One region of the Rothia sp. HC945 genome, then DNA from elsewhere that is predicted to be linked to it. Evidence: predicted binding sites of a transcription regulator. Region 1 holds the regulator's gene; each other region holds the start of a gene.

Evidence for each region. The regulator LexA, encoded in region 1, represses DNA repair genes until DNA is damaged. The targets are predictions, from matches to a motif close to TCGAACANNTGTTCGA.
Region 2: the regulator LexA is predicted to act here: its motif matches at 3,382-3,397, upstream of AB0Y14_RS01095 (DNA polymerase III subunit alpha).
Region 3: the regulator LexA is predicted to act here: its motif matches at 5,565-5,580, upstream of ruvA (Holliday junction branch migration protein RuvA).

What each region holds. Positions count from the first base shown of each region.
Region 1 covers NZ_JBFCSN010000002.1:26,250-33,372, reverse strand. Annotated here, with positions in the region: gene hflX (GTPase HflX) at 1-625, shown strand, start outside; gene AB0Y14_RS08735 (ATP-dependent DNA helicase) at 645-2,684, shown strand; gene lexA (transcriptional repressor LexA) at 2,771-3,511, opposite strand; gene AB0Y14_RS08725 (LysM peptidoglycan-binding domain-containing protein) at 3,838-4,227, shown strand; gene AB0Y14_RS08720 (histidinol-phosphate transaminase) at 4,254-5,381, shown strand; gene hisB (imidazoleglycerol-phosphate dehydratase HisB) at 5,439-6,053, shown strand; gene hisH (imidazole glycerol phosphate synthase subunit HisH) at 6,054-6,815, shown strand; gene AB0Y14_RS08705 (hypothetical protein) at 6,812-6,979, shown strand; gene priA (bifunctional 1-(5-phosphoribosyl)-5-((5-phosphoribosylamino)methylideneamino)imidazole-4-carboxamide isomerase/phosphoribosylanthranilate isomerase PriA) at 6,995-7,123, shown strand, end outside.
Region 2 covers NZ_JBFCSN010000001.1:252,230-259,352, reverse strand. Annotated here, with positions in the region: gene AB0Y14_RS01095 (DNA polymerase III subunit alpha) at 1-3,374, opposite strand, end outside; gene AB0Y14_RS01090 (fumarylacetoacetate hydrolase family protein) at 4,104-5,039, opposite strand; gene AB0Y14_RS01085 (hypothetical protein) at 5,084-5,398, opposite strand; gene AB0Y14_RS01080 (sodium:solute symporter family protein) at 5,676-7,123, opposite strand, start outside.
Region 3 covers NZ_JBFCSN010000001.1:275,246-282,368, reverse strand. Annotated here, with positions in the region: gene AB0Y14_RS01205 (hypothetical protein) at 1-2, shown strand, start outside; gene secF (protein translocase subunit SecF) at 112-1,296, opposite strand; gene secD (protein translocase subunit SecD) at 1,289-3,055, opposite strand; gene yajC (preprotein translocase subunit YajC) at 3,124-3,714, opposite strand; gene ruvB (Holliday junction branch migration DNA helicase RuvB) at 3,827-4,885, opposite strand; gene ruvA (Holliday junction branch migration protein RuvA) at 4,904-5,551, opposite strand; gene ruvC (crossover junction endodeoxyribonuclease RuvC) at 5,663-6,325, opposite strand; gene AB0Y14_RS01170 (YebC/PmpR family DNA-binding transcriptional regulator) at 6,352-7,113, opposite strand.

The DNA of each region.
Region 1 (7,123 bases):
GCTCAACAGGCTCACGGATGCCGGCGTGCTCGTCGAGAACGCGCTGTTTGCGACCCTGGACCCGACCGTCCGCAAGGCTGTGACCCCTGATGGAATTGGCTACACGCTCTCGGACACCGTGGGTTTCGTGCGCTCTCTGCCGACGCAGCTGGTCGAGGCCTTCCGATCCACGTTGGAGGAAGTCGCGGATTCCGACGTCATCCTGCACGTCGTCGACGTCTCCCACCCCGAGCCCGAGGGCCAGATCCGAGCGGTTCGCGACGTGCTGGCCGATGTGGATGCCCACGACGTTCCGGAAATCATCGTGCTCAACAAGGCCGACGCGGCCGATCCTTATGTCGTTGAGCGTCTGCGCCAGCGGGAACCCCGACACGCCGTCGTCTCGGCTCGTACCGGAGAAGGGATCGAAGAGCTCAAACAGCTGATCTCGGACACCATTCCGAGGCCGGACGTTCGACTCGAGCTCCTGGTGCCCTACTCCCACGGAGAGGTTGTCTCGCGGTTGCACTCGTGGGATACCGAGATCCTCTCGACAGAGTTCGAAGAGGGTGGCACGCGGATGAGCGTTCTGGTCCGTCAGGATATGGCGGCAGAATTGCACGAATACACGATTTCGAACGCCTGAACTGTCGGAGGCTGGATTCATGAATACTGCGCCGACGGGTGAGGAACCGGAGACGCTGCCGGGCGCCAAGGACGTCCTGGAGCTGCTGGACACCGCAGTCGACAGGACGGGCGGACAACGGCGTGACGGGCAGAGGCGCATGGCCGCCCACGTGGCGCAGGCTCTGGAGACGAACAAGCATTTGCTGGTTCAGGCCGGTACGGGAACGGGCAAGTCGTTGGCGTATTTGATTCCGGCGATCCGGCGCGCGATCGACGCCGAGTCCCCGATTGTGGTGGCAACCGCGACCTTGGCACTCCAGGCGCAGATCGTCACCCGAGACATGCCGCGCCTGCTCGAAACCTTGGACGACCAGCTCGAGCGCCCGGTCGACGTCTCCCTGCTCAAAGGGCGGAACAACTACGTGTGTCTGCACAAACTCGAGGGCGGGTACCCCGAGGAAGAAGACCCCAACGCGCTCTTCTCCCTGAACTCCGAGGGGGCGTCCGCTTCTGGCCATCCGGATCGCGGTGGCACGGGACTCGCCGAGGAAATCGTGCGTCTCCGCTCCTGGGCGGAAACGAGCGACACCGGAGACCGGGACGAGCTGTTGCCCGGGGTCAGCGACAAGGCGTGGAGACAGGTTTCCGTGACCGCGTCAGAATGCCTCGGCCGCAAGTGCCCCCTGGTTGAGGAATGCTTCTCGGAACTGGCGCGACAGAAGGCCGGCGAGGCCGACATCGTCATCACCAACCACGCGCTCCTGGCGATCAACGCCTTCGAAGGAATCGGTGTCCTTCCGGAGCATGACACCGTGATCGTCGATGAGGCCCATGAACTCGTCGATCGGGTCACGGGTGCGGTGACCGGAGCGATTTCGCCCGTCATGGTGCGCTCCGCGGCCAGAGCGGTGCGCAAGCACACGAGCGCCTCGCACGACCCGCTGACCGCTGCCGCCGACGCATTGGACGCCGCCTGCACCGGGAAGCCCGCGGAGCTCATGGCACACGGTCTGACCCCGGATCTGCAGAGGGCCATGGAACTGGTGCGTGACGCGAGCCGCGCGGCTTTGTCCGACACCAAGCCGGAAGGCAAAGACGCCGACGCCGGTCGACAGACTGCCCGAGCCCGGCTGACCGAGGTCCTCGAGCTGGCGGAGAGGACGCTCGGCGCCGACGGCAAGTACGAGGTCGTGTGGATCAGCCGAGTTGGGGGCTGGGAGCCGGGACGCGGCTACGTTGCGGCGGCCGATACCGACCCGGCCACCATTCACGTGGCGCCGTTGTCGGTGGCTTCGAGGCTTCGGGAGGGCTTGTTCCAGGACCGTACGGTCGTCCTGACTTCGGCGACCCTCTCCATCGGTCACTCCTTCGACTCGGCGGCCGGATCGCTCGGTCTCAGAGGCGAGAAGGCGCCCGCGTGGGAGGGCCTCGATGTGGGCTCACCGTTCGACTATCCCAAGCAGGGAATGCTGTATCTCGCCTCGGACCTGCCGAAACCGGCGCGGGGAGTTTCTGAGGAACAGCTCGAGCGGGTGCTCCAACTGGTCGAGGCCTCGGGCGGAGGGACCTTGGGGCTGTTCTCGTCCAAGCGAGGGGCCGAGCAGGCGGCCGAGTACGTGAGGAACAATTCTGACCTGGAGGTCCTCGTCCAGGGCGAATCCTCCTTGCGCGGGCTGGTCAAGGAATTCACGGAAGACGCCGATACCTGCCTGTTTGGGACCATGAGCTTGTGGCAGGGGGTCGATGTTCCGGGAGCGTCGTGTCGCCTGGTGATCATCGACCGGATTCCGTTTCCGCGTCCCGACGACCCGCTTTCCTCCGCACGGGCCAGGGCAGTGAGCCAGACCGGAGGGAATGGATTCATGGCTGTCTCGGCCTATCACGCGGCCATCAGGCTGGCCCAGGGGACCGGTCGGCTGATCCGTTCGCAAGAAGACCGCGGCGTCGTCGCCGTCCTGGATTCCAGACTCGCCACCGCACGCTACGGCGGGTTCCTGCGCAGCGCATTGCCCCCGTTGTGGACCACTGACAAGTTGCCGACGGTCACCGCGGCCCTGCGGAGGCTCGCCGCCGGTTGATTCCGGCCCGGTGCACGCTGACCGCGCGATGCGTACGCGCGCCGGGCCCCGCGCCCGGGACCGAGTGAAGCTGGCCGGGGCCGGACTCACATCGAGCGCAGGACCGAAACGACCTTGCCCATGATCGTCGCGTGGTCTCCGAGAATCGGCTCGTACTGTCGGTTCTGAGGCAGCAGCCAGGTGTGCCCGTCCCGTTGCCGGAAGGTCTTGACCGTGGCCTCGTCGTCCAACAGCGCCGCGACGATGTCGCCGTTCTCCGCGTCGCTCTGCTGACGGACCACAACCCAGTCGCCGTCGCAGATCGCGGCCTCGACCATCGAGTCTCCTCGGACCTCGAGCATGAAGAGCTGGCCCTGGCCGACCAATTGACGGGGGAGGGCGACGACGTCGTCCACGTGCTGCTCAGCTGTGATGGGAACACCCGCGGCGATTCGGCCGACCAGCGGCACCTGGGCGGTTGCCCCATCCGGTTGGCTCTCCGGGAAGAGCGGCACGACCTTGTCGTTCGATTTTTCTCTTGATGGTTCCGCCACGGCCGGTTCCTGGGCCGTGGCGGCCGGGAACCGAGGACCCTCTTCACCCACGGGTGTTTCGCAAAGCACCTCGATGGCTCGCGGTCGTTTCGGATCGCGACGGATGAAGCCAAGGGCTTCCAACCGCGAGAGCTGATGGGTCACGCTCGACAGGCTGGACAGCCCGACCAGGTCGCCGATCTCTCGCATGGACGGCGGATAGCCGTGCGTCTCGACGGACGATGCAATCGCTTCGAGAATTCTGCGCTGTCGCGGGGTGAGCGGCTTGGCCTGGTGAGGAAGCTGGGTGGCCACCGGTTCGTCCTTCCCTGGAGGTGCTTAAGTTGTCAGTCGCCCCGTGTGTACTGGAACTACGGCCCAGGCGACCACGATCATCGTGCCGTCGCCCGTTCGGATGCGGTTGCTGAAAGTCGCACCGAAGGAGTCCTCCCCAGAGGGAATGCGATCCGGCCGGTACAACCGATTTGCGTTACCCCTCAGGCTAGGCCAGAGGAAGTGGCAAATCAAACAAGTGTTCTATTTTTCTCGACAGTGTTCGAAGACTTTGGTAGAACAGACGTACGAACTCGAACATCTGTTCGAACTCTCATCACTCACGCCGAATACGAAGGGATCTTCGCATGAGCACGTTTACTCAGACCAAGGGCCGTGACGCGGAATGGATCCGTCACGTAGGAGCCGCTCGTGCCCGAACCTCACACATGTCGCTGACTCGACGAGGCCGTTTCGTGTTCTTCGGGTTGCCGGTCCTGTCCGCCGTCGTTGTCCTCGCGGTGGCTCTCATGATGTTCCTCGTGCCGGGCACCGCGCAGGCGGGTACGGAGAATGCCGCCTCGACCACGCAATCCGTCGTCGTCGGCAGCGGGGACACCCTGTGGGACATCGCTCGGGACGTGGATTCCAGCGCGGATGTTCGAGTGACCATGGACAAGATCAACGATCTGAACGATCTGGGCAGCGGACAGGTTACCCCCGGACAGCGTCTTATTGTCCCGATAATTTCGGAGTAAGGTTCGGCGGTCCTTAGCATGGTGGGGTGACTGACTCATTGGACGCGTTGAACAACCTGCCCCTCCGGGACGACCTTCGAGGTCGGTCCCCTTACGGCGCCCCCATGCTCGAGGTGCCGTACGCGTTGAACGTCAACGAGAACACGCATCCTATGCCGGCCGAGGTTGTGGAGGCGGTGACCGAAGGAGTGCGAGAAGCGGCTCGTTCGCTCAATCGTTACCCGGACCGTGATTTCACGGAGCTCCGTTCCGAGCTGGCCGCTTTTGTGGGACACGGCCTCGACCAGAACAACCTGTGGGCGGCCAATGGGTCGAACGAAATTCTCCAGCAGATCCTGCAAGTTTTCGGCGGTCCGGGTCGCCGGCTCTTGAGTTTCGTCCCAACGTATTCGATGTATCCGCTCTTGGCTTCGGGGACCAATACGGAATTTGTGGCGGGGGACAGGGCCGAGGATTTCTCGCTGTCGCCCGAATCCGCGGCCCGTCAAGTTGCCGACCAAAAGCCTGCCATCACCGTCCTCTGCTCCCCCAACAATCCGACCGGCACGGCTCTCGACCCCGAGGTCGTCGAGGCCGTGTACGACGCCGCGACATCCTTCGATGGCATCGTCGTGGTCGATGAAGCCTACGCCGAGTTCGCCAGGGACCCTGATCGGACGGCGCTCAGGTTGTTGCCGGGGCGCGAACGACTCATCGTCACCCGAACCATGAGCAAGGCGTTCGCTCTGGCAGGCGCCAGGATCGGCTACTTTACGGCGGCTCCCGCCGTGGTGGATGCGATCAAGCTGGTCAGGCTCCCGTACCACTTGTCCGCTGTCACGCAGGCCACGGCCTTGGCTGCTCTGCGTCACCGCGGGCAGCTTCTGTCCAACGTGGAGGACATCAAGAAACAGAGGGACCGCATCGTCGAGCACTTGCGGGACCTGGGCCTGAGCCCCGCCTCCTCGGATTCGAATTTCGTCTTCTTCGGCGGGGTGGGGGACAGCCACGGGCTGTGGCAGGACCTGCTGGAAGACGGCGTCCTGATTCGTGACGTCGGAATTCCGGGGCATCTGCGCGTCACGGCGGGGACCGAGGAAGAAACCACCGCTTTTCTCGATAGTCTGGACAGGCACATCGAGCGGCGGCGGGACCTGGACTCCGCCGACGCCTGAGACTTTCGGAACCGATCCAGACAGTGAGGGCCGAGCCCTCTCGACCGCAGGAGAGTCATGACGACCCCATCACCGGCCCGCACAGCCAGCATGAGCCGCGAAACCAGCGAATCCACGGTTTCCGTCGACATCAACCTGGATGGAACCGGACGGTCCCGTATCGAGACGACCGTGCCGTTCTACGATCACATGCTCACAGCGCTGTCCAAGCATTCCCTGATCGATCTGGACATCCGATGCTCGGGAGATACCCACGTGGACGTGCACCATACCGTGGAGGATACGGCCATCGTCCTGGGTGAGGCATTGAAGGAAGCTCTGGGGGACAAACGTGGAATCCGTCGGTTCGGTCAGTCCGCGGTGCCTCTCGACGAGGCGCTGGCCCGAGCGGTCGTGGATATTTCCGGTCGCCCCTTTCTCGTCCACACAGGGGAGCCGGAAGGTTTTGAGTTTCACCTGATTGGTGGGCACTTCACCGGTTCTATGGTGCGCCACGTCCTGGAAGCCTTGTCCTTCCACGCAGGGATCTGCTTGCACATGGACGTCGTCTCCGGCAGGGATCCCCACCACATTGCGGAAGCAGAGTTCAAAGCGTTGGCCCGAGCGTTGCGCGAGGCCGTGGAGTCGGATCCGCGAGTAGAGGGTATCCCTTCCACCAAGGGAGCCCTGTAGATGATGTCCGAACCCGCGAAGGATTCGTTCGAGCAGTCCGACAGCTCGCGTCCGACCGTGACCGTTCTCGACTACGGGGCCGGTAACGTCCGTTCTGCGGTTCGGGCGTTGGAAGCCGCGGGCGCCGACGTCGTCCTGTCTCGCTCGGAGTCCGACGTGCTCGGGGCGGACGGGCTCGTGGTTCCCGGGGTCGGCGCCTTCTCGGCAGTCATGAGCTCCCTCAGAGCGGCGGGCGCTCCCAGAATGATCGGGCGCCGAATCGCCGGCGGGCGTCCCGTCCTCGGCATCTGCGTGGGTCTCCAGGTCTTCTTCGACCATGGGTCCGAGCATGGGCAGGAGACCGACGGTTTGGGGGAGTGGCCCGGCCGTGTGGAGCGACTGCGGTCTGACGTCGTGCCCCACATGGGATGGAACTCGGTCCAACCACCGGAGGGCAGCACTCTGTTCCGCGGTGTGGAGGACGAAAGGTTCTATTTCGTGCATTCCTACGGAGTGCAGGAATGGGAGTTCGACCAGACCATCGAAGTCATGAAGCCGCCGCAGGTCACCTGGTCCGATCATGGAGGGCCGTTCATCGCGGCCGTGGAGAACGGGCCGTTGTCTGCAACGCAATTCCATCCAGAAAAGTCCTCGACGGCGGGCCTCCAGCTGTTGCGGAACTGGCTGGGCACTCTTCCGCGCGCCGGGCGTCTAGAAACCGCCGGCGCGAAGGTGGACCTCGAACATCAGGATATCGACCCGAGAGGACGTGACCCGCGGTGAGCCCCATAGTCTCAGGACTGCTGCTCATGACCTTCGGTGCCTTCCTCGCCGGAGGCGCCATTTCCTTCCGCAAGCAGAAGATCACCGTCATCGCCCAGATCGTCCTCTGGGTGCTCGCGGTCGCCTTCTTCGCCTATGGCTTTTACGTGACAACTCTGGACTAGAGGGGACCACATCGCATGACAACCAACGAAAAACTCGAGCTTCTGCCTGCTGTGGACGTAGCCGACGGTCAAGCCGTGCGGCTCGTGCAGGGCGAGGCCGGATCGGAAACGGGCTACGGTGACCCGGTCGAGGCCGCCCTGGCC
Region 2 (7,123 bases), on a different contig from region 1:
CACGCCTGAATCGCCGTCAGCGAGATTCCGCGTGGTCCCGTGCGTCGGGTGGTTCCGTGGATCAGCATCATCGGGGTTCCGAACAGGTCCGGCCCCGTGAGCTGTTGCGCTTCGTCGAAGAACGCGGTGTCCACGCACCCGGTGCCGTCGTCGAGGGAAATGAAGACCACGCGTTTGCCGTTCTTCATGGGCGGGGTCATGGTCGAAACCCGCACGCCCACGACCCATACCTCGGACTTGTTGCGCATCCTGATCAGATCGGCCGCACGGGTCAACGGCCACGTCCTGGTCCTCTCGCGGTATCCGACCATCAGGTGCGCGGAGACGTCCAAGGCCAGCAAGTCCAGTTCGGTGCGCACGGTCGAGGTCACGTCGCTGGTGTCCCTGGCTTCGTACGGGGTTTCGAGGTGGGCACCCAGGGGCAAGGAGAGCTGCACGGGCACGGCCTCGACCACCCCGGGCCGGTCGGCGGCGTCGGGCGCCCCGGTCACGAGGTCGCGCTGGGACCCGCCCTCGGAACCCACGACGACGCCGCCCCCGGCCCCCTGCTGGCGGACGCCGCGGAAGACCTCGACGTCGAGAGCACCGACCGCGGCCAGCCGGTCGAGCGTGGGCTTGTGGGGTCGGGCGCGGGCTTTCAGATCCGCCACGGAGACGTACGGTGCCCGGGCCGTGATCCTGTCGATCTCGGCCCCGCTGATTCCGGACAGCTGAGTGAGGGGCAAGCGGATCCCCCACTTCTCGACGCCGGGGCCTCCCCCGGTCTCGGCTCCACGGTCGCTCACGACTCCCCGCCCGACACCCGCGCCCGCATCTGCTCCAGAACCAGCGACGCGCTCCACGCGGTAGTTCCGACCGGATCGATTGACATCCAGGGGCAGCAGCTCGATGCCCAGGCGCCTGGCCTCGGCGAGGATCAGTCGCTGAGGGTACATCCCCGGGTCGTGTTCGAGCAGTCCCGTCATGAAGTGCGCCGGGTAGTGGGTCTTGAGCCAGGCGGATTGGTAGGTCGGGATCGCGAAGGCGGCGCCATGGGCCTTGCAGAATCCGAAGGATCCGAAGGCCGCGAGCGCCGTCCAGGTCTTGTCGATGACTTCTCGGGAGTAGCCTCTGCGGGCGGAGTGGAGGCGGAAGTATTCTTCGACGTCGTCCTGGGCCGGACTCCCCAGTTTCCTGCGGAATTCGTCCGAGGCCGCGAGGCCGCATCCTGTCATGGTGCTGAAGACGTTGAGGATCTGTTCGTGGAAGACCATGACCCCGGAGGTTTCCTCCAGATAGGGCACGAGGTCTTCTGCGATGTAGTTGGGGGTTGCGAATCCGTGACGGGATTCGAGGTACGGCCGGACCATGTCGGATTGCATGGGACCGGGGCGGAAGAGGGAGATGTCGATGATGAGGTCGCCGACGCTCGAGGGTTGCATCTTGCCGATGAGCTCGCGCTGACCTGGGGATTCGATCTGGAAGCAGCCGAGGGTCCGGGTGGACTGGATGAGGTCGAAGGTTTTCGGGTCGCGGGTGTCGATGGTTTCGAGGTCGGGTTTGTGACCTTCGGTGCGTTCGATCTCCTGGAGCGTGTATGCCATCGAGGACTGCATGCGGACCCCGAGGATGTCGAGTTTGAGCAGGCCCATGGGGTCCATGTCGTGCTTGTCGAATTGGCTCATGGGCAATCCCATTCCGGAGGGTTGAACCGGGGTGCGCCGAAGGAGCGAGGCGTTGGAGAGGATCACGCCGCACGGGTGCATCGACAGGTGGCGCGGGAGGCGGTCGAGCCTTTCGGTGAGGTCGATGAGCAGGTTGACCTTGGGGTCTTCGCGGGCTTCCCGACGCAGTTCGGCCAGTTCGGGTTTGGTCTCGAGGAGTTCGCGCAGCTCTCCGGCGGGGACGCGCCAGATGGTTTTGGCGATGCGGTCTGTCTGCTCCGGGGTGAGGCCGATGGCGCGGGCGGCGTCCCTGACCGCTCCGCGGGCGCGGTAGCCGTTGTGCATGGACATGAGGCTGACGCGGTGGTCGCCGTAGTGGTCGAAGACGAGCCGGTAGATTTCGTGGCGTCGCGCGGATTCGACGTCGATGTCGATGTCCGGCAGGGTGGATCGTTTGTCCGAGAGGAACCGCTCGAAGACCAGCCCGTATTCGAGGGGGTCGACCACCGAGATGTTCAAGAGGTAGTTGACCAGGGATGACACCCCTGACCCGCGCGCCGCGTGGCGGATCCCCAGGGATTCGATGAGCCCGGAGACGTGCCCCACGGTCAGGAAGTAGGCACAGAATCCGAGGTTCTCGATGGTGTCGAGCTCCCGGTCGAGGCGCTCTCGAGGTGTCTCCCAGTCGCGGCGGGCCAGGCCGGGTCCGTAAACCGTCCGGTCTGCCTCCGTGCCGTACACGCGTTCGAGGGCGGCTTCGCAGCGGGCTCTGAGTTCGGCCGCTGGGGCGCGCGTGACTCCGGTCAGGTGTGCCTCGGGCACGGTGGGTGTCCCGTACCCCATGTCCGTGGCGGGGTCGATGGAGCACCGGTGGGCGAGCTCTGCGGTGAGTGCGATGAGTTCCGACGCCGTGACGCCGGCGTCCGCGGCCCGTGCGATCTCTGCCGCGATGGATCCCATGTCCTGAGGGGATTTGAGCCATCCTTGCCCGTTGACCTGGTGGGTTCCTTCCCCGAGTGCGGTGAGGCCGCGAGCGGCGTCGAGGATATCCGCGGTCACGGCTTGGTCCTCCGCAGCGTAGCGCACGGCGTTGCTGACGACGGCGCCCACCCCGCAATCTGCCGCGATGCCGAGCATGCGTGCCGCGTGGGATATACTTCGGCGCTCTCCCGGCTTGGTCAGGTGGTTGACGAGGTTGACCCGCAGACGGTTCTCCCCCACGAGTTTGCGCCATTCCTTCAGGCTGGCCCGGGCCGAGCGGTATTTGCGGGCCGCCGCCAGTCTTCCGTAGTCGGATTCCGGGCCGAGCAGGACCGTGAAGTGGCCTTCGCCCATCGCGACGACTCGGCCGAGATCGGCGGCCGTGATGCGGGGCCTGTCCCCCAGTCGTGCGGGCTCGGTGCGTTCTCTGGCCCGATGCGCCCGGGTGACGAGCTGGCAGAGATCTCCGTACCCGGCCCCGGCGTCGTGCCCGTCGGCGAGCAGTACGACTCGCCCGACGATTTTCCGGTCGGACGGGTCCGCGAGCGCAAGATCCACTCCGAGCACGGGGGCGATGGAGCGCTCCATACAGGCCCGGACGTGTTTGACGGCGCCGTAGAAACCGTCCCGGTCGGTCACCCCGAGGTGGGTGGCCCCGTGTGCCACGGCGACGTCGGCGAGTTCGGCGGGTGCGGAGACGCCGTAGTGCGCACTGTAGGCGCTGTAGGTGACCAGGTGCGGAAACTTCACGCCTTAATCGAACATATATTCGAATAATAAGTCAACGCGGCCGAGCCGAGGTGTTCCGTGCGCCCCACTGCCTCGGCCAAATTGCCGATGACGTGACGTCGGGGCCGCGCAAGCGCCTCCAAGGTGGCGGTCACCCGATTCGGAGGCGGTTGGCCCCGTTAGGAGGCGGTTGCACCCCCTCCTAACGGGGGTAACACCCTCTCAATCGGGAAACCACCGCCCAAGAGGACCCTGCGCACCCATTGCAACCCGTGGGCACGCCAGAGAGCCGGCACGAGGTAGCACTCTTGAGCAGAACCCGACCCGACGTGGCAGTTTTGAGCGCCTCCACAGCACGAGGTGGCAGGTTTGTGCAGTTTTGGCCGCAAAAACCGCACAAACCTGCCACCTCGCAAGAAAAGCCGCACAAACCTGCCGCCTCACGGCCCAGCATCGCGTGCGCACTCAGCCAAGGTTTGACGAGCTGGTCAGACAACCAGAATATGAGATTGCGATAACCTCTCTGAAGGCTTATATCGAGCAAGCAGTCCCTTGGTCATCCGCCACTGGGGGTTTGTTCGATCAGGTACTTGTCTCCATGACGGATGAGTCGTAAGAGCACTTGGCCGAGATGATGGTGAGCGCCGTTCACTTCCAGCAAGTTGGCGGACCGGGCACATCTGGCCCACGCCCCGATCAGGATCCTTCGGCGAGACGCCACACCGCAGGATACCCCGCGAGGATCCCGCCCTAACGAGTCTCCCCCGCCGCCCCGACCCCGGGGCCCCACCAGGATTTGCCCTCGAAGTGCTCCACGGTTTCCGCTTCGGGGACGCATTCGTTGCTCAGTTCCCCGATGCCCTCGATGCGAACCGTGACCCGATGGCCGGCCTTGAGCCAGAAGCGGCGGGGCTTCTTGGACATTCCCACGCCGGCGGGTGTTCCGCACGCGATCACGTCGCCGGGCTCCAAGGTCATGAATGTACTGAGGTAGGAGACGATCTGGGCCGGAGTGAAAATCATGTTGGCCGTGGTCCCGGACTGCATGACCTCGCCGTCCACGAGGCATTCGATGGCGAGTCCTTGCACGGGGTCGACCTGGTCCTTGGCAACGATGTGCGGGCCGAGGGGCGTGCTGTGGTCCCAGTTCTTTCCCTGAAACCACTCGCTCGTGCGCCCTTGCCAGTCGCGGACCGAGATGTCGTTGAACACGGTGTATCCGGCGATGGCATCCAGTGCTTCTTCCTCGTTTGCGCGCCGTACGGACCTGCCGATCACCACGCAGAGCTCGGCCTCATAGTCGATCTTGGTCGATTCCGCCGGCATGGCAATGGGATCGTCCGGCCCCACGAGCGAGTTCGAGTACTTGGTGAAGATGGTGGGGTACTGGGGAAGCTCAGCACCGACTTCTTCCGCGTGATCGTGATAATTCAACCCCACACAGAGAATCTTTCCGGGCTCCAGCGGCAGGACGTCCGTCGTGGAGCGCACGTGCGGCAAATCGCTGGTTCCGAGATTCGAGTAGAACTTCTCCCTCGCGGCGTCGTTCCCCTCCTGGAAGAGGCTGCTGTCCACTACGCTCGCCGGTCCGACCTCCGGCAGATAGTAGCGATTGCCCGAGACTTCGACCCAGGTGTACAAGCCGGTCTGCTGCTCGAACAGGCTCTCGACGTATGCGCGCCCCATTTTCATTGCTCAACCACCTCACGTGACGGAAACTTCGTTTCAGGCTACAGGTTCTCGACCACGTCCCATCCCCCTGTTGCACGGTCTCGCTCCAGATGAAGCGTCCGCAATTCCCGATCCCGCACAGCACCCCGACGTCGCCTGGCCCCCGCCGGAAGATCGACCGTCACCTGGACCTGCCACATCTCCCGATCCACCAGGTACGGGCACTGATTCTTCGGGGCACGGTCGACCTCGGTCCACCAGGCACGCCGCTCGTACCAGCGGACCGGGTCGGCCGCGACCCTGTAGTGGTGGCCGTCCACCTCCACGCGCAGGGGTTGACCGGCCGTCGTCGTCATCACCTGAGTATTGGGCATAGCGCCTCCTAGCTCTGATTCGAATATATATTCGAATCGTAGGAACAGCGACTGACAACTTAAGCGGATTTTTGGGAAGGGCCGACGAGACGAGGAGCATGCGGGGCGGAAAGACCCCGGGGCACGTCGGGGCAGACCGAAACGACGACGCCGCACGAGGTGACAGTTTCGTGCACTACCCCGATCGCGAGGTGGCAGTTTTGGGACCGAATTCAACGAGTTCAGTCCCAAAACCGCCACCTCGGCCGACTCCCGCCGGCTCCCGCCGCGCTACCCTCTACCGGCCTGAGCCCGCCATGGAACTCTCCGCAACAGGCCACTCCGCCGCAGGCCGACCGGACATCGACCGGCGGAGAACCTCCATGATCACGACCACCACGATGTTCACGGCCAGTCCGATGATCCCTTCGCTGATCGCCCACGGGAGCGTCCACCAGAAGGTGTACCCGATCACGATCGCCATTCCCACGAGGGCCCCAGCGAGAATCGACGACGCGCCGACCCGCCTGCGGAACAGCAGAGCCGCGGCGATCGCCGGTGCCAGCTGGTCCAGGCCGGAAAAGGTCAGCAGCAGGAGGTTCGCCAACAGGTCCGGCATGGCGATCGACAGGAACAGTGCCAGCCCGGTCGCCACCACCACGGTGACCTGAGTGACCGTGAACTGGGCTTTCTCGGATCGGGCACGCGCCAGGTTTCGGGAGACCAGGGTACTGATGGCGATGAGCAACGACGCCGAAGGCACCATCGCCGTCGCGATGCCGGCCACCGCGGCAACACCCATGAGCCAGTCGGGCAACACACCGGAGGCCAGGTCCAGGAGAGCGCTGTCCGGGTCGGCTCCGCTCCCCAACACCACCAGGGCCACATAGCCCACGACCAGCGGCATCACGATCAAGGTGTTGTAGAACGGCAACCACAGGTAGTTGCGGCGAAGAACCGTGGAGTTGCGGGCGGACATGATCGGCGGCCAGTTGTGAGGCATCGTCGCGAAGGCAACCCCGATGGCGCTGATGGCCATGTTGGACAGGTACCACGGGATCCCGTACTCCGCTGTGCCATGGACCGAGAGCATCTCGGGCATCTTCTCCCGGATCACCTCGAAGGCACTGGTGAATCCGCCCGTGTAGTGGATGGGCACCGAGATGCAGATGACGAACAGCATCACGATCATCAGCACGTCCTTGAAGTACGCCGTCGTCGCGACCCCTCGAAGCCCGGCCCAGAGGACGAAAGCGACCACGAGGACGAACGCGATCACCATCGACCACGCCCCCATCGAATGGTTCCCCGTGACCACCTGAACGATCAGCCCCAGCCCCGTGATCTGGAGCTGCAGATAGGGCAGCAGGAAGACGACGCCGGCCAGCGCAACCAGCATCCCGACCGCGCGGGAGGAATACGCGTCCTCCAGGAAATCCGCCTGCGTCAGATGGCCGCGAGCGCGTGCGATCCGCCAGATCCTGGGCGCCAAGAAGTAGAGAGCCAGATAGCCGAGGGGAACGTAGGGCATCGAGTAGAACGACGCCGCCCCGCCGGAAACGACCAACCCCGCGGTTCCGAGGAACGTGAAGGTCGTGAAGACCTCCCCGGCCTGGAGGAGCCACGTGGTGGCGACGCCGAATTTGTGACCACCCACGGTCCACTCGGCCAGGTCCAGGTCCGGCTTGCGCCTGCCGAGGAACCCGAGCAGACCGATGACGACGATGCCACCCAGAGCGACCCATG
Region 3 (7,123 bases), on a different contig from region 1:
AGGTCGTCGAAGGGTGTGGACTTCCCCGGCCGGGGGACCTGACATCTCTTCTGGTGATGCACGGCGTCAGGCTGCACCTGCCCTGGGCGAGGGGCCTCATAGCAGACTCCGCTAGATCACCGCTCCGTTATCCGGTTTGTCCCTGCCATTCGGCTCGTAGCGCGGCGTGGGGTTGTCCTCCGAACGCCCACCACCTCGGTCGGAACGCTGGCCTCGTTGTGCCGAGTCCGGTCCGGCCGACGCCGAATCTTTGCCCGAGGCTCTCGTCGACCCCGACGTCGTTCCTTCGCTGGTCTCCGCTCGGGAGTCACCGGCGCCGGTGTCCGCGACGCCTCGTCGGACTCTCTCGGCCTGTTCCTTGATGGGCTTCTCGCCCTGACGCAGGAGTGCGTAGAGGGGCGCCGAAACGAACAACGTGCCCAGCGTGCCCATGATGATCCCGATGAACAGTGCCAGGGAGAGGTCCTGCAAGGTTCCGGCACCCAGCAGGAATGCCCCGATGAACAGAATCGACCCGACCGGCAGAATCCCGACGACCGAGGTGTTGATTGACCTGACCAAGGTCTGGTTGACCGCCAGATTCACTTCTTCGGCGAAGGTCGTCTTCGTGTTCTCCCGGTAGCCCTTGGTGTTCTCACGAATCTTGTCGAAGACCACCACAGAGTCATACAGCGAGTAGGACAGAATCGTCAGGAACCCGATGATCGCCGACGGCGTCACTTCGAACCCGACGAGGGCGTAGATCCCGGCAGTCGTGATGACGGTGAAGAGCAATCCGGCGATGGCCGACAGGGACATCTTCACAGTTCTGAAGTACAGGGCCATTCCGACCGTGGCCAGGACCACGAACGCGATCAGCCCCCACGTGGCCTGGCGGGTCACACCCGCACCCCAGGTCGGACCCACGTAGGAGGACGTGACGTCGTCGGCTTTGACGTCGTAAGCCTTCTGCAGGGCCTGCTTGACGGCGAGCGTGTCGTCGTCGCTCAATTGCTCGGTTTGGACGCGTACCGTATCCGAGGCGATCTTAGTCACTTCGGTCTCGGTCGCACTCGCGTGCTTCGAGACGGCGTCCTTGCCCGTCTGGACGTCGGTGCTCTGGGAATCCGAGACCGTGAACTCCGAACCGCCACGGAAATCGATGCCCATTTTGAAGCCGCCCGTGAATACCGGGATGAGCACCGCGATGATCACGAGCACCGCGGAAATTCCCAGCCACAGTTTCTTCTTCGGGATGAAGGGCAGTGAGGTCTTGCCCGTGTAGAGGTTGCTACCGAACTCTGCGAACTTAGGCATTGTCGGCTCCTTCGGGATTTTGTCCTGACTGCTCTTCCGGGTCCTGTGGCGGTTTGTTCCGGGACTCGAGCGCCTCGGCTCTGCGACGTTCGGCGATGGTCATCGGCCGATCCTCGGACTCTTCGTCATCGCCGGACCGGCGCTTCCTGGCTCGAGGCGAGTCCTCGGGGTCGCGCAGACGTCCGGCCCCTCGATACAAGGGGACATAACCGAGGGCGCTGGCATCCAGTCCGGACAACTTGTGCCCTTCGCCGAAGAACTTGGTTCGCGACAGCATCACCATCACCGGGTGGGTGAACCAGAAGATCACCATGAGGTCGGCGATGGCCGTGAGGCCCAGGGTGAATGCGAAGCCTCGGACGTTGCCCACCGCCACAAAGTACAAGACGATGGCCGCCAGGAGATTGACGCCCTTCGATGCCCAGATGGTGCGTCGAGCGCGCATCCATCCATGGTCCACGGCCGAAGGCACACTACGCCCATCGCGCAGGCCGTCCCTGATGCGTTCGAAGTAGACGATGAACGAGTCGGCCGTCTGCCCGATCGCCACGATCAGTCCGGCCACGCCCGCGAGCGACAGCCTGTAATTGACGCCCCACCCGAGCAGGGTAATGGCCTCGTAGGTGACCACCCCCGCGACAAGCAGGGACGCGATCGTCACGAATCCCAGGAGTCTGTACTGGAACAGCGAATACACGCAGACCAGCAGCAGACCGATGATGCCGGCAATGATGCCCATCTGCAGCTGGTCCGTGCCCAGTGTCGCGGAAATCTGCTGTTCGGACTGGATGTCGAAGCTGATGGGCAGCGCACCGTACTTCAGCTGTTCCGACAGGCCCTTGGCATCGTCCTCAGAGAAGTCTCCGGTGATCTGGGCCTTGCCGTCCGCGATCACGTTCTGTGCGCGTGGTGCTTGGAGCACCCCACCGTCGAGCATGATGGCGAAGGAGGCCTTGGGATCTTCCTGGTTCTTGCCGTAGAACCCGTACAGGCGCTGCGTCACGTCCTTGAACACGTTCTTGGCGTGATCGTTGAACGTGATGTTCACGCCCCATTGGCCCGTGCTGACGCCTCCCCCGGACTCGGCCTGGGAGTAGTCGGCCGTCTTGATGTCCGAACCGTTCAGTTCGACCGGTCCCAGAATGTATTTCTGTTGGCCGTCCTCGGAGCACGCGACCACGGCCTTGTTGGGATCGAGCTGATCGTCCTTGCCCGGGTTGGCCGTGCAGTCTCGTTGTTCGTACTGCTTCTGGAGATCCCCGGTGATCCAGTTGGAATCCGATCCGTTCTGGGGGTCGCCGTTCGGATGCGGCAGATCCGCATCCGCGGTGCGTTTGTCCTCGGAGACGGCGCCGCCGTCTCCTTGCATCAGGACGGATCGGAAGGACATCTGGGCCGATGCCTGGATCAGGTCACGGGTCTCCTGGCTTGGAGTGCCCGGCATCGAGACCACGACGTTCCGCCCTGACTGGGTGCTGACCTCGGCCTCGGAAACGCCCGCGCCGTCGACGCGCTGTCGGATGATGTCGACCGCTTGGTCGAGCTGGTCCTTGCTGATGTCGCCGTCGCCGTCGCCGTTAGTGACCTTCGGGGAGAGGATCATCTCCGTGCCGCCGGACAGGTCCAGAGCGAGCTGGGGTGATGCAGAGCCACCCAACTTGGTCGCAGACAGGCCGATGACACCGCCGAGGACCACCACGATGGCGGTCAACAGGAGCAGGGCCTTTCGGGCACTGGACGTGCGCTTTTTCCGAGCCATGAGGATTCCTGAGGATCATAGGTCGAGGTGCTCACCCGTGGGCAAGCACCTCGAAAATTGCGTATGTTCTAGCGGGTCGAGCCGGTGGAATCGTCGCCGCGGGGGTCATCCCTGTACCCCGTGCCGTCCTGCTCCCCCAGGCCTCGGGTCGCTTCGTCGCTCGGCTCGCCGTTGAGCCGCGGTCCGTTCTCGGCAGAGGTCGACGCCGATCCGAAACCGCCTTCGGCGGAGGACTCATTCCCGAAGGCACCGGATCCGCTCTGGGGCTCCTCGGCAACGCCTTGGGCCGCGGCGGCCCGCGCCGCCTCGGGGGTTCCGGGGACCTGACCGTTGTCGTCCAGAACCGTGGTCACGGCTCCGAGATGGACGGTGATCTCCGTCTTGGGGGCAACCTCGACGACCGCACGGTTGGCCTCACGGTCGATCGACACGATGGTTCCGAAGACGCCGAACTGCGTCATGACACGCGTTCCCGGGGTCATCGCGTTCTGGCGTTCCTGCATTTGCTGCCTGGCCTTCTTCTGGCGGCGCATCGGAAGAACGAGGAACACGATGACAACCACCAGCATGAGGCCGAGGAGCAGGAAGTTGGATCCACCGCCCCCGCCCTGGTCGGCTGCCTGCAGGCTTCCGGTCGAGTTGATGGTGGAAAGTAGCATGTGTTCCTTACGTCGGTATCTGGGTTGTTCCCGGTCAGCATCCCACCGGGATAAGGGAAAAACTTTTTAAAGTCTAGAGGACGATTCTGGGTATCCGGTCAGAAACCCTCGCTCAGGATTCCGGTGGTTCGAGGTCCAGGTGCACCCACGCGGAAGGAAGCGCCACACGTCCCCGGGGCGTCCGGCCCATAAGACCTTCGCGCACCAGATAAGGTTCTGCCACCGTTTCCACGGTCTCCGTCTCCTCGCCCACCGCGATGGCCAGGGTCGATAAGCCCACGGGCCCCCCGCCGAATTTGTGGATCAGGGATTCGAGAACGGATCGGTCCAGTCGATCGAGGCCCTTCGAATCGACTTCGTACATGTCCAGTGCGGTCGCCGCAGTCCGAGCATCGATATCGTCCACTGAGTGGACGAGAGCCCAGTCCCGGACCCTGCGCAAGAGGCGGTTGGCGATGCGTGGCGTACCGCGGGATCGCGAGGCGATCTCATGGAAGCCCTCGGTGGTGATCTTCAGGTCCAGGAGACCGGCCGAACGGCGGAGAACGAGCTCGAGCTCCTCCACGTCGTAGAACTCCAGGTGACCCGTGAATCCAAAACGGTCCCGCAGGGGTCCGGGCAGGAGGCCGGCACGCGTGGTTGCGCCGACGAGCGTGAAGCTGGGCAATTCCAGGGGAATCGAGGTGGCTCCTGCGCCCTTGCCGACCACGATATCGACGCGGAAATCCTCCATGGCCATGTAGAGCATCTCTTCCGCGGGGCGCGACATGCGGTGGATCTCATCGAGGAACAGCACCTCGCCGGGCGTGAGCGAGGAAAGGATTGCGGCCAGATCACCCGAATGCTGGATGGCCGGTCCCGAACTGATGCGCAAGGGCGAGCCCATTTCCTCCGCAATGATCATCGCCAAAGTGGTCTTTCCGAGCCCCGGAGGACCTGAGAGAAGGACGTGGTCCGCGCTTTTGCCGCGCAGTTTCGAGGCCTCGAGAACCAGTGACAATTGTTGGCGCACACGCTTCTGCCCGACGAAATCGTCCAGGGCCTTGGGTCGCAACGCCGCCTCGATCGCCTTGTCCTCGGGTTCGACCTCGGCGTCGACCAGCCGCTCCTGTCCCGAGCGCTGCTGGCCCGGCAGATTCTGCGCGTCGTTCTCCGGGAATTGCTGCGTCATTCGTTCCTTTCCGCCCGGCTATTTGGACCGATGGCCCATGCCGCTTGCTCGGCCGAGACCGGCCAGGACACCCCGGAGGGCATCGGGGACCGTCATGGATCCGGCATCGGGCTCGGCCTCGACGTAGGAATCCACCGCACCGGCGGCATCCTTCTCCTGCCACCCTAGGCCCACCAGGGCATCCATAACTTGCGACCGCCACGATGGACCGGTTCCGGCCTGGCCTCCGACGCCCGCGGACGAGGCGTCCCCGTTCTCCGGCTCGGGCAGGACAAGCTTGCCCGCGAGTTCCAGGACAATCCGGCGAGCTCCCTTGGGACCGATCCCGGGAACCTTGCTGAATGCTTTGTCATTGCCCTCCGCGACGGCCTGGGCCACCTCTGCTGGGGTGTGGACGGACACAACGGCCAGTGCGATGCGCGGACCGATGCCGGAGACCGAGAGCATCGTGGTGAACACTTCTCGCTCGCTGTCGTCCCGGAACCCGAACAGGGTCAGTGAGTCCTCCTTGACGATCAGGGAGGTCTCGAGCCGAGCCTGCTCGCCGAGACGCAAGGTCGCCAATGTGCCGGGGGTTGCCTGGACCAGCATCCCGACACCGCCGACCTCGATGACTGCCTCATGGAGGCCAACATGGGTCACGGTGCCCGTCAGAGAAGAAATCATGCATCCATCTTAATCGAACAAAGTTACGAAGGACATTCAGCGGCGCGCCTGTGGACGGACGTCGTCCTCGTAGTCCCCGACTCAGGCTGTGGCGTGCCCTCGAGGCTCCCGCTATTTTCCGCGACGGGAGCGTTCCTCCGCCGCCTTCCACGCCCGCTGTGCCGGCGTCATGGAACCTCCCTTGGCGCGAGCGGGGATCGATCCCTGGTGCGTCTGGACACCGGTACCCATATTGACTCCCGTGCCGATGATTCCGGAGCGCCATCCGTGGCAGATGGCCAAGGCGACGGCGTCGGCGGCGTCGGCCGGCTTCGGCACCGTCTCCAATTCGAGGATGCGGGCCACCATACGCCCGACAGACTTCTTGTCCGCCCTCCCGCTACCGGTCACGGCCGCTTTGACCTCAGATGGGGTGTGCCATGCTACGGGGATGCCAGCGGCGGCAGCGGCCGCAATGACGACGCCGGATGCGTGGGCGGTTCCGATCACGGTGTTGACGGATTCCTGGGCAAAAATACGTTCGATGGCCATCACGTCCGGACGGTAGGTCTCGACCCACCCCTGCATCGCACGCTGGATGTGCAGGACCCGAGCGTCCAATGACTCGCTGGCTTGAGTTCCGGCAGCCCCCGCGTCGACGAATTGCGCTTTGCGGTTCCCGGACATGTCGACCACGCCGAACCCGCACCGTGTGAGCCCCGGGTCGACCCCGAGGATACGCAAAGGACCGGCGGAGGCTGGTGATTCAACGGCTCCGACCGGTCCCTTGTTCATAGCACTCTCCCGAATTCGCTCGGCGACTAGTCGTCGGCTTCGAGCTCTTCTATCACGGCGGGCGAGATGTCCGCGTTCGAATACACGTTCTGGACGTCGTCGAGGGCCTCGACCGCGTCGGCCAAGCGCAGGAACTTGCGTGCGCCCTCGGCATCCAGGTCCACCGTCATGGTGGGCCGCCACTGGGGGTCGTCATTGTTGTAGTCGAGTTCCGCCTCGTCGAGTGCCTTGCGGATCTCCGGAAGGTCGGTGGCCTCGGAAATGACCTCGAACATCTCTTCTTCTTCCTTGACCTCGTCGGCACCCGCGTCGAGAACGGCCATCAGGACGTCGTCCTCCGTGAGGCCGTCCTTCTTGGCCACCTCGACGACGCCCTTGCGCTCGAACAGGAACGAAACCGACCCGGGGTCGGCCATGGTGCCGCCGTTGCGCGTGACCGCGACCCGGACGTCCGATGCGGCACGGTTCTTGTTGTCCGTGAGGCACTCGATGTACAGGGCAGAACCCTGCGGTCCGCGGGCTTCATAGAGGATCTCGGAGTATTCGACGACCTCGCCGGTCAGGCCGGCACCGCGCTTGACCGCGCGGTCGATGTTGTCATTGGGCACCGAGTTCTTCTTGGCCTTGGAAATGGCCAGGTCCAGCGCGGGATTGCCGGAGACATCGGCACCGCCCATGCGGGCGGCCACCTCAATGCCCTTGATGTACTTCGCGAAGGCCTTGGCCCGCTTCGCATCGATCGCGGCCTTCTTGTGTTTGGTGGTGGCCCACTTGGAGTGACCCGACATAGATGTGCTC